4 regions of the Streptomyces sp. 3-6 genome follow, and region 3 is predicted to be linked to each of the others. Evidence: riboswitches for the same ligand, from Rfam matches in the RefSeq annotation. Region 3 holds a riboswitch; each other region holds the start of a gene.
The links. A riboswitch is a leader RNA that binds a small molecule or an ion and turns the genes downstream of it on or off. The one in region 3 is predicted to bind cyclic di-AMP.

Region 1 (2,188 bases), on a different contig from region 3:
AGGCCACCGGCCTGGCGCTGGCGGCCGGGCACCTGGGCCTGAGCCCCGCGGACACCCTCGCGTTCGGTGACATGCCCAACGACATCCCCATGTTCGACTGGGCGGCCCGCGGGGTCGCGATGGCCAACGCCCACCCGGAGCTGAAGGCGGTGGCGGACGAGGTCACCACGACGAACGAGGACGACGGCGTGGCCGTCGTCCTCGAGCGACTGTTCGGCCGGGGCGCGGTGCCGCACGTGCCCCAACACGTGCCGCACCTGTCCGCCCCGGGCGTCCCGTCCCCGCCCGCCGCGGGGAGGGTGGTGGCTCAGTACGCCCCGAAGACGTTGTCGATGGAGCCGTAGCGGTCGGCCGCGTAGTTGCAGGCGGCCGTGATGTTGGCGACCGGGTCGTACGGGTCGTAGACGGTGCCGGGCACGTGGTAGGCGGCGAAGGTCGGGTCGATGACCTGGAGCAGGCCCTTGGACGGGGTGCCCTTGGCCGCGTTGGAGTCCCACAGGTTGATGGCCTGCGGGTTGCCCGAGGACTCGCGGATGATGTTGCGGTGGATGCCCTCGTAGGAGCCGGGGATGCCGTGCTGGGCCATGACGGACAGCGACTCGCGGATCCAGCCGTCGAGGTTGTCCGGGTACACCGTCGCCGCGGTGGCGGCGGCCGGGGCGGCGGGGGTGGCCGCGGAGGCGCTGGAGGCGCCGAGCAGCGGGAGGGCGGCCACGGCGACGCCGGTGCCGGCCACGGCGAGGGTGCGGGCGAGACGGCGACCGCCGAGGCGGCGGAGCTGACCGGATGCAGGCATGTCTGTGTTCCTCTCCTACGCCTGCGAGGTGAGCTGTCGGGTTCGGACGGGAGAGTGTCCGGCCGTGCCCCTGCGGGCACGGCTTCACCCCGAGCCGTTCCGGCGCGTGGCCGTCCCGGCGACTTACCTGGGTCCCCCGCTCCTGCCGTGCGTGAGTGAGTTCGTCGATGGGTGGTGCGGGCGGCGGCAGGATTCGGCGTCCGCCCGGCGGCCCGGAACGTATGCGAGAGCACACGCCGGGAACAAGTGCGGCCGTCACGGTAAACGCTGCTTGATCTTGACATGGGCGGTTTGCTCCACTTGATCCTTTGCGGTCGCCACGGCTCAACTCGCCACGGGGCAACGGGGAACCGGCGGCCCGCGCCCGTCGTCCCTCTGCCGGGTGGCGCGTGACCGACCTCACGGGCCGAGGGGTGCCGGAGCATTTCACGCCAAGGGGAATTCGCTTGGTAATTGCGGCAAATCGGGCGTCGGGGCGGGCAGGATGGTGCGCATGTCGAGGTGTGGTCCGGAGTGCGCTGCGATGCACCCCGGAAAGTCGGAAAATGTTCCTTGTTGTCGTCCGATCGAAAACGGGCCGGTCCTGATCGTCTCCTGCCCCGCCCGTAGCCCCGGGCCCTGGCGGTGATCGAAACATGACCGGATACGCTGACTTGAGTGATGGCAGCGACCTATCGACAAACCGTGTAAACGCCAGTGGACACCAGCAGACAGGAGACCCCTCGTGACCGTCGTCGGGCCGTTCGGGCTGAGCGTGCGGGACCAGGCTCTGGAAGCCGATGTCCAGGCCGGTATGACGGCTGTCGAGGAAGGGCTGCTCGAGGCCACCAAGAGTGAGGTCCCCTTCATCACGGAGGCCGCCCAGCACCTGGTACGGGCCGGCGGAAAGCGGTTCCGGCCGCTGCTCGTGATGCTCTCCGCCCAGTTCGGCGACCCCTACGCGCCCGGCATCGTGCCGTCGGCCGTGGTGGTGGAGCTGACCCACCTGGCCACGCTGTACCACGACGACGTGATGGACGAGGCCGCCGTGCGGCGCGGGGTGCCCAGCGCCAACACCCGCTGGGGCAACTCGGTCGCCGTCCTCACCGGCGACTTCCTCTTCGCCCGGGCCTCGCAGATCCTGGCCGACCTCGGCCCCGAGGCCGTCCGCGTGCAGGCCGTGGCGTTCGAGCGGCTCGTCACCGGGCAGATCCTGGAGACCGCGGGCCCGCAGGACGGCCGGGACCCCGTGGAGCACTACCTGGACGTGCTCGGCGGCAAGACCGGCTCCCTGGTCGCGGTCTCCTGCCGGTTCGGCGCCATGATGTCCGGCGCCGACGAGACGTTCGTGGACGTGCTCACCCAGTACGGCGAACGCCTCGGCGTCGCGTTCCAGCTCGCCGACGACGTCCT
Region 2 (2,188 bases), on a different contig from region 3:
TCGCCTGCGACCTGGCGTCCCGGTGCACGCCCTCGGACACGGCGTTCAGCGTGGGGGCGGTCGTGGTCGCGGCCGACGGGACGGAGCTGGCACGCGGTCACTCCCGGGAGGGCGGGGACCCGTTGGTCCACGCGGAGGAGGCGGCGCTCGCCAAGGTCGACCCCACCGACCCGCGGCTCGCCACCGCCACGGTGTACTCCAGCCTGGAGCCCTGTGCCCGCCGCGCCTCCCGGCCCGCGTCCTGCGCCCGGCTCCTGCTGGACGCGGGGGTGCGACGGGTGGTCACGGCCTGGCGCGAGCCCGGCACCTTCGTCCAGGACGCCGACGGCAGCGGTCTGCTGAGGGCCGGCGGTGCCACGGTGGTCGTCGTGCCGGAGCTGGAGGAACGCGCCAAGGCGCCGAACGCGCACCTGATCGGCCGCTGACCCTCGGGGAGGGCCCGGGGGAGCGGTGGAGAGGGAGCAGGCGAAGGGGAGGGGTGAGCAGGGAGGGGCCGGAGAAAGGGGTGTGCGGAGCGTTCCGCGCATGCCGTACACTGGTGTCATACCGACGCGGGGTGGAGCAGCTCGGTAGCTCGCTGGGCTCATAACCCAGAGGTCGCAGGTTCAAATCCTGTCCCCGCTACTGAAGGCCGAGGGCCGGAACCCACAGGGTTCCGGCCCTCGGTGCGTTGTGCCGCCGTGCGTTGTCCCGCTGTGCGCGCGCCGGCGTGCGTCGGCTCCGACCGCTCTGCCGCCCGCGGCTCCCCCCTCATGCGCACCGCGTGGGTTCTCCTCTCACGCTCACCCTCTGTGGTCACCGCGCGTGTCCGGGCGGCCCTCCCCCGGTAACAATTGACGTACCGTCAGAAAGTCACGCGTCCGTCGACGGGGAGTCAACTCGCCCGATTTGGCCTGCTCGTGGCCGGTAAGTCCGTAGGGAATTCGTTAACGATCAAGAGGAACCGCTTGGAATCCGGCCCCGGGGTCTATTAACGTTCGATAACGCAGCGCGGTCGTCCCAGCCGTCACACGAGTCGGCTCCGTGCGCACGCGCCGAATCCCGCAAGGGAACCGGGGAACCACCACCTTGGGGTGAATCGCGTGGATGCCCCCGTGGAGACACGGGCGGTATACGCGCGTAGGAGACCTTCCTGCTCCGAACCCGTCAGCTAACCCGGTAGGCGGAGAAGGAAGGAAAGGAGTACGCCCACGTGGCGTCGAACCGGTCTGTCCCCGAGGCCCCCCTCATCCCGAGCCAGCGCGACGGCGACACCTTCGTCTACGGCGGTGCCCGTCCCGACGAGGGCCCCTTCGAGGAGTGGAACCCCACCGCGGAGTCCATCCGCCCGGTGCGCGGCCGGCATCGCGTCAGCAAGCAGCGCGGCGGAGGTCTCGCCCGCAGCTCCACCGTCCTGGGCGTCGGCGTCATAGCCGCCGTCGGCGCCGGTGGCATGGCCAGCGCCCAGACCGGCAAGCCGCCGGTCTCGATCTCCATGCCCGATCTCCCCAACGTGGGTTCCCTCATCTCCGACGAGGAAACACCCGAGGGTTCCGCCACCCCGCTCAGCAGCATCGGCACCGCGGGCGCCGACTCCGAGCAGGGCGCCGGCGAGGCGCTGCGCAGCCGGATCATGGCGCAGGTCGAGCAGCAGCAGGACCAGGCCGAGAGCAAGGCCGCCGCCGCTGCCGCCGCTGCCGCCGAGAAGGAGGCCGCCGAGGCCGCCGCCAAGGCCGAGAAGGAGGCCGAGGCCAAGGCCGCGGTCGCCAAGAAGAAGGCCGAGGAGGAGGCGGCGAAGAAGGCGGAGGCCGAGCGCCTCGCCAAGCTGGCCACCCAGTACGCGCTGCCGACCTCCTCGTACACGCTCACCTCGACCTTCGGTCAGGCCGGGGCCTACTGGTCCTCCGGCCAGCACACCGGCCTGGACTTCGCCGCCCCCAGCGGGACGCTGATCAAGGCGGTCCACACCGGCACGATCACCTCCGCCGGCTGGGACGGCTCCTACGGCTACAAGACGGTGCTGACCCTCGACGACGGCACCGAGATCTGGTACGCCCACCAGTCCTCCATCAGCGTCAGCGTGGGGCAGAAGGTCACCACCGGCGAGGTCATCGGACGGGTCGGCTCCACCGGCAACTCCACCGGCGCCCACCTGCACCTGGAGGTCCACCCCTCGGGCTCGGGCTCCGGCATCGACCCCCTGGCCTGG
Region 3 (2,188 bases):
CCGTCGCTCCCGGAGCCCGTGGAGGGCCGTCCGGACGACCTGGCCGTGCACGCGGCCGAACTGGAGCGGGTCCGGGCGCGCACCGAGGAGATGCTGGTCCGGCACACGGGCCGGAGCGCGGAACAGGTGCGGGCGGACCTCGAGCGCGACCTCGCCCTCGACGCCGCGGCGGCGGTGGAGTACGGCCTGGCGGACGGCGTCGTGCCGGAACGTCGGGGCACGCGGGCCACGTCGTCCGGTGCGAGGTGAGCCGTCCGTGCTGCTTCCCGACCTGCCGCCGCTGCCGGCCCTCACCCGGGCCGAGGCGGAGCTGATCGACCGTTACCTGCAGACCGTCGACCTGGTCGGCCGGATCAACCCGGCCCGCGACGGTGACACCTACGGCGCGCTGCGGGCCGCCCAGGCGCTGGTGGGCGCGGCCGCCGCCCTGCGCGACGCGCTCGCCCTGATGCACCGTCGGGGCGAGAGCGACCTGCACGCCGCCACCCTCGCCCGGGCCCTGAGGGTGCTGGACGGCGAGCGGCGCACCGGACGCGTCACCCTGCCGCCGGTTTCCGGGAGTTGACGCGAGGCCGGGTCCGCCGCGCCGCTCCGGGGCGCGGCGGCTCGGCGGCACGTCGGGGCCGGAGTTGAAACGGACCGAACGGTGTACCCCCAAGCGGCGTAGACGCACCACCGGTTTCCGGCCCGTCCGGCTTGCGCACCACGCGCGGACCGTGGCCGGAATGAGTCGTTCCGCCGCTGGTCCGGGACTCCTCCAGGCCGGTGACGCACCCTCGAACGCACAGGTGTCCACCCGAACGGGTGAGTGGTGAGTAACAACACAAACCCTAGGTTCCGTTGGGAAATCGGGCACGGCATGAGCCAAGATCCCTGACTGACGACAAGACCCCGCCGCCGCGGCGGGGCGATCCGGGCGGACGCCGAGTCCTGCCGCCGCCCGGATGACCGGTCGACACGGAGTGGATCGGCAGGAGTGGAGGACCCAGCACGACGGGTTGCCGGGCCGTCAGGTCCGAGCAGTCCTTGGGGTGAAGCCGCACGCGTGCGGCCGGGCAACTTCGCCAGCCCGAATCCGACAGGTCATCCTTCACAGGCGGCTGACGAAGGGTTGCGCATGTCTGCGCTCAATCGTGTCCCGTCCTTCATGGTCCGGGCCGGCACGGCCTCGGCCCTCACCCTCGCCGCCGTGGGCGGCTCGATCGCGGTCCCGGGCGCCGCCACGGAGGCCGCCGCCGCAAGTCACGGCACCAAGGCCCTGAAGGTGGCCGCCGCCAAGAAGGGCGCGCCCTACCGGTGGGGAGCCACCGGCCCGAACCGGTTCGACTGCTCGGGGCTGACCCAGTACGCGTTCAAGAAGGCCGGCAAGAAGCTCCCGCGCACCGCCGCCCAGCAGTACAACAAGACGCGTCACATCTCCGCCAAGAACCGCAAGGCGGGCGACCTGGTGTTCTTCCACTCGGGCCGCAACGTCTACCACGTGGGCATCTACGCCGGTAAGGGCAAGCTCTGGCACGCCCCGAAGACCGGGGACGTGGTGCGTCTGCAGAAGATCTGGACCGGCAGTGTCTGGTACGGCCGGGTGAAGTGACGCGTGGGGGCGGCGGCATCGGGAGAGCCGCCGCCCCCGCCGCGCCGCGCGGTCGCAGGGCCCGGACCGGCATGAGACGGCCGATGCGGGTTACGCGTTCGGGATGGCCGAGCATCCCCCGTGCACGGCGCGCGGCGAGACCCCGCTGCAGCGCGCCGACCGCAACTTCGTCGAGCTCCTCCAGGAACTGCGGGTGACCCAGACGGGCGTGCAGATCCTGTTCGCCTTCCTGCTGTCGCTCGCCTTCACCTCGCGGTTCACCTCGCTCGACACGGTGCAGCGCGCCACCTACGTCACCACCCTGCTGCTGGCCGTCCTGGCCGCCGCGCTGTTCACGGCTCCGGCGGCGCTGCACCGTTCGCTGTTCCAGCAGGGCGCCAAGCCGCTGATCGTGCAGGTCTCCTCACGGCTGGCGACCTGCGGCCTGGTGGTCCTCGTCTTCGCCTTCAGCGGTGCCGTGATGCTGGTGGTGGACGTGACCACCCACCGGGCGGGCGGGATCGCCGCCGGTGCCGGAACGTTTCTGGTCTGCGTCGGGCTGTGGGGTCTGCTCCCCCGGATGGTGGGCCGCGCGGTGGCCGGGGACGGCCGCACGGG
Region 4 (2,188 bases), on a different contig from region 3:
CGTCGCGGATCGCGGCGCACACCGAGTGCGCGGGAAAACGCATGAGCGACCTCCGGTTCCCTTCCCTGGAGAACGCCGCGTCGGCGGACGTCCTTTCCGCGACTCTAAAGCAATGTGCGGGATTCCTTGAGAGCCGGAGAACATTCGCGCCTGCTTTTCGGCCACCCCGTGCGCGCGACCTCGTGCGCGTGACCCCGTGCGCGTGACGCGGAAAGCCCCGGCTCGGCGAGCCGGGGCTTTTCGGGGATTTCGTGCGCGGACCGCGTCCGGAGGGTGTCAGAGGGAGACGCCGTGCGCGCGCAGGTACGCGACGGGGTCGAGGTCCGAACCGTACTCGGCGCTCGTGCGGGCCTCGAAGTGCAGGTGCGCCCCGGTGACGTTGCCGGTGGAACCGGAGAGGCCGATCTGCTGGCCCGGCGTGACCTCCTGGCCGACCGAGACGCCGATGGACGACAGGTGGCCGTACTGGGTGTACGTGCCGTCGTGCATCTTGATGACGACCTGGTTGCCGTAGGCCCCGCCCCAGCCGGCCTCGACGACCGTGCCACGGCCGACGGACTGCACGGGGGTGCCGTTGGCGGCGTGGAAGTCGACCCCGGTGTGGCTGCCGGAGGACCAGACGGCGCCGCCGGTCTTGTAGCCGGTGGACACGTAGGAGCCGGGGATCGGCGAGACGAACGCGTTGAGGCGCTCGCGCTCGGCCTCGCGGGCGGCGCGTTCCTTCGCCTCGCGGGCCTGCTCCGCCTCCTCGGCGGCCTTCTTGCGGGCGGCCTTCTCGGCCGCCTTGCGGGCCTCGGCCTCGGCGGCCTCGCGGGCCGCCTCGTGCTGGGCAGCGGCCTGGGCGTCGATCCGGTCGGCGACCGTGTCGCCGAGGGTGACGACGGGGGTGATGCCGGTCTGGGCCGCGGCGGGCTCGGCGGCCATCGCGGGGGCCGCGAGGGAGCCGGCGACACCGGAACCGGCGAGGGCCGCGACGCCCGCGGCGCGGGCGGTGCCGCTGCGGACGCGGCTGGGGCGGCGGTGCTTGCCGGCGGCGCGGGTGAACGCCATGTACAGGCTGGTCCTTTCCTTCCCTCTCGCCTACCGGGTTAGCTGACGGGTTCGGAGCAGGAAGGTCTCCTACGGACCCCCTCGCGACACGCGCGGGCGCCCGATTCACCCCGGGGGACGGTGGGTCCCCGGCTCCCCTGGCTCGCGCCGTACGGGGACTCGGCGATGGCTGTCCGGTGCCGCGGGTGCGGCGCACTGCCCGACGAACAGCCCGCACGAAGCTATGCGGGAGGCCGCTCGATCCTCAAACGGATCCGTGGATTTGTAGCGCACACCACAGGGCAGACAGGCATCCTCCGCACCAATTCGGGCATACGGGCGCCCTGGTGACGTTCCCGCCACCAGGGCGCCGTGCGCGCGGAAGCGGCCGCGGTGGCCTACTCGGCCGACACCACGGTCACTTCACCGATCCCCAGGGCCTCCACCGGCGCCTTGATCTGCGCCGCGTCGCCGACGAGGACGGTCACCAGCCGGTCGACCGGGAAGGCGTTGACGACCGCCGCGGTGGCCTCCACGGTGCCGGTGGCGGCCAGTTGGCGGTACAGCTCGGCCTGGTAGTCGTCGGGCAGGTGCTGCTCCACCTGGTCCGCGAGGGTGCTCGCGACCGCCGCGGCGGTCTCGTACTTCAGCGGTGCCACGCCCACCAGGTTCTGCACCGCGACGTCCCGCTCGGCGTCGGTCAGGCCGTCGGCGGCGAGCGTACGCAGCACGTTCCACAGGTCCTGCAGCGCGGGCCCGGTGTTGGGGGTGTCCACGGAACCGCTGATGGCGAGCATGGCCGCGCCCGTTCCGTCCGGCGCGGAGCGCAGGACCTGGGCGAAGGAGCGGACGCCGTAGGTGTAGCCCTTCTCCTCGCGCAGGACGCGGTCCAGGCGGGAGGTGAGGGTGCCGCCGAGGCAGTACGTGCCGAGGACCTGGGCGGGCCACACCCGGTCGTGCCGGTCGGCGCCGACGCGGCCGATGAGCAGCTGGGTCTGGACGGCTCCGGGACGGTCGACGATCACGACCCGGCCGGTGTCGTCGGCGGTCACCGGCGGAACCGGACGGGGCTGCCCCGGTGAGCCGGTCCACGCGCCGAGGGTGTCCCCGAGCAGCGTGTCCAGGTCGATGCCGGTGAGGTCGCCGACGACCACCACGG

Region 1: another riboswitch for cyclic di-AMP. It lies ahead of AC02VZ_RS22685 (transglycosylase SLT domain-containing protein); the one in region 3 lies ahead of AC02VZ_RS09465 (C40 family peptidase).
Region 2: another riboswitch for cyclic di-AMP. It lies ahead of AC02VZ_RS24545 (M23 family metallopeptidase); the one in region 3 lies ahead of AC02VZ_RS09465 (C40 family peptidase).
Region 4: another riboswitch for cyclic di-AMP. It lies ahead of AC02VZ_RS13655 (M23 family metallopeptidase); the one in region 3 lies ahead of AC02VZ_RS09465 (C40 family peptidase).

What each region holds. Positions count from the first base shown of each region.
Region 1 covers NZ_JBWHZP010000021.1:17,075-19,262, reverse strand. Annotated here, with positions in the region: gene AC02VZ_RS22690 (HAD family hydrolase) at 1-344, shown strand, start outside; gene AC02VZ_RS22685 (transglycosylase SLT domain-containing protein) at 308-796, opposite strand; cyclic di-AMP (ydaO/yuaA leader) riboswitch at 800-964, opposite strand; gene AC02VZ_RS22680 (polyprenyl synthetase family protein) at 1,521-2,188, shown strand, end outside.
Region 2 covers NZ_JBWHZP010000028.1:18,499-20,686, reverse strand. Annotated here, with positions in the region: gene AC02VZ_RS24555 (dihydrofolate reductase family protein) at 1-425, shown strand, start outside; tRNA gene AC02VZ_RS24550 (tRNA-Met) at 551-624, shown strand; cyclic di-AMP (ydaO/yuaA leader) riboswitch at 1,023-1,180, shown strand; gene AC02VZ_RS24545 (M23 family metallopeptidase) at 1,193-2,188, shown strand, end outside.
Region 3 covers NZ_JBWHZP010000005.1:127,759-129,946, reverse strand. Annotated here, with positions in the region: gene AC02VZ_RS09475 (ATP-dependent Clp protease proteolytic subunit) at 1-249, shown strand, start outside; gene AC02VZ_RS09470 (hypothetical protein) at 257-565, shown strand; cyclic di-AMP (ydaO/yuaA leader) riboswitch at 947-1,114, shown strand; gene AC02VZ_RS09465 (C40 family peptidase) at 1,118-1,591, shown strand; gene AC02VZ_RS09460 (DUF6328 family protein) at 1,695-2,188, shown strand, end outside.
Region 4 covers NZ_JBWHZP010000008.1:192,211-194,398, forward strand. Annotated here, with positions in the region: gene AC02VZ_RS13650 (GntR family transcriptional regulator) at 1-43, opposite strand, end outside; gene AC02VZ_RS13655 (M23 family metallopeptidase) at 277-1,050, opposite strand; cyclic di-AMP (ydaO/yuaA leader) riboswitch at 1,063-1,225, opposite strand; gene AC02VZ_RS13660 (M16 family metallopeptidase) at 1,428-2,188, opposite strand, start outside.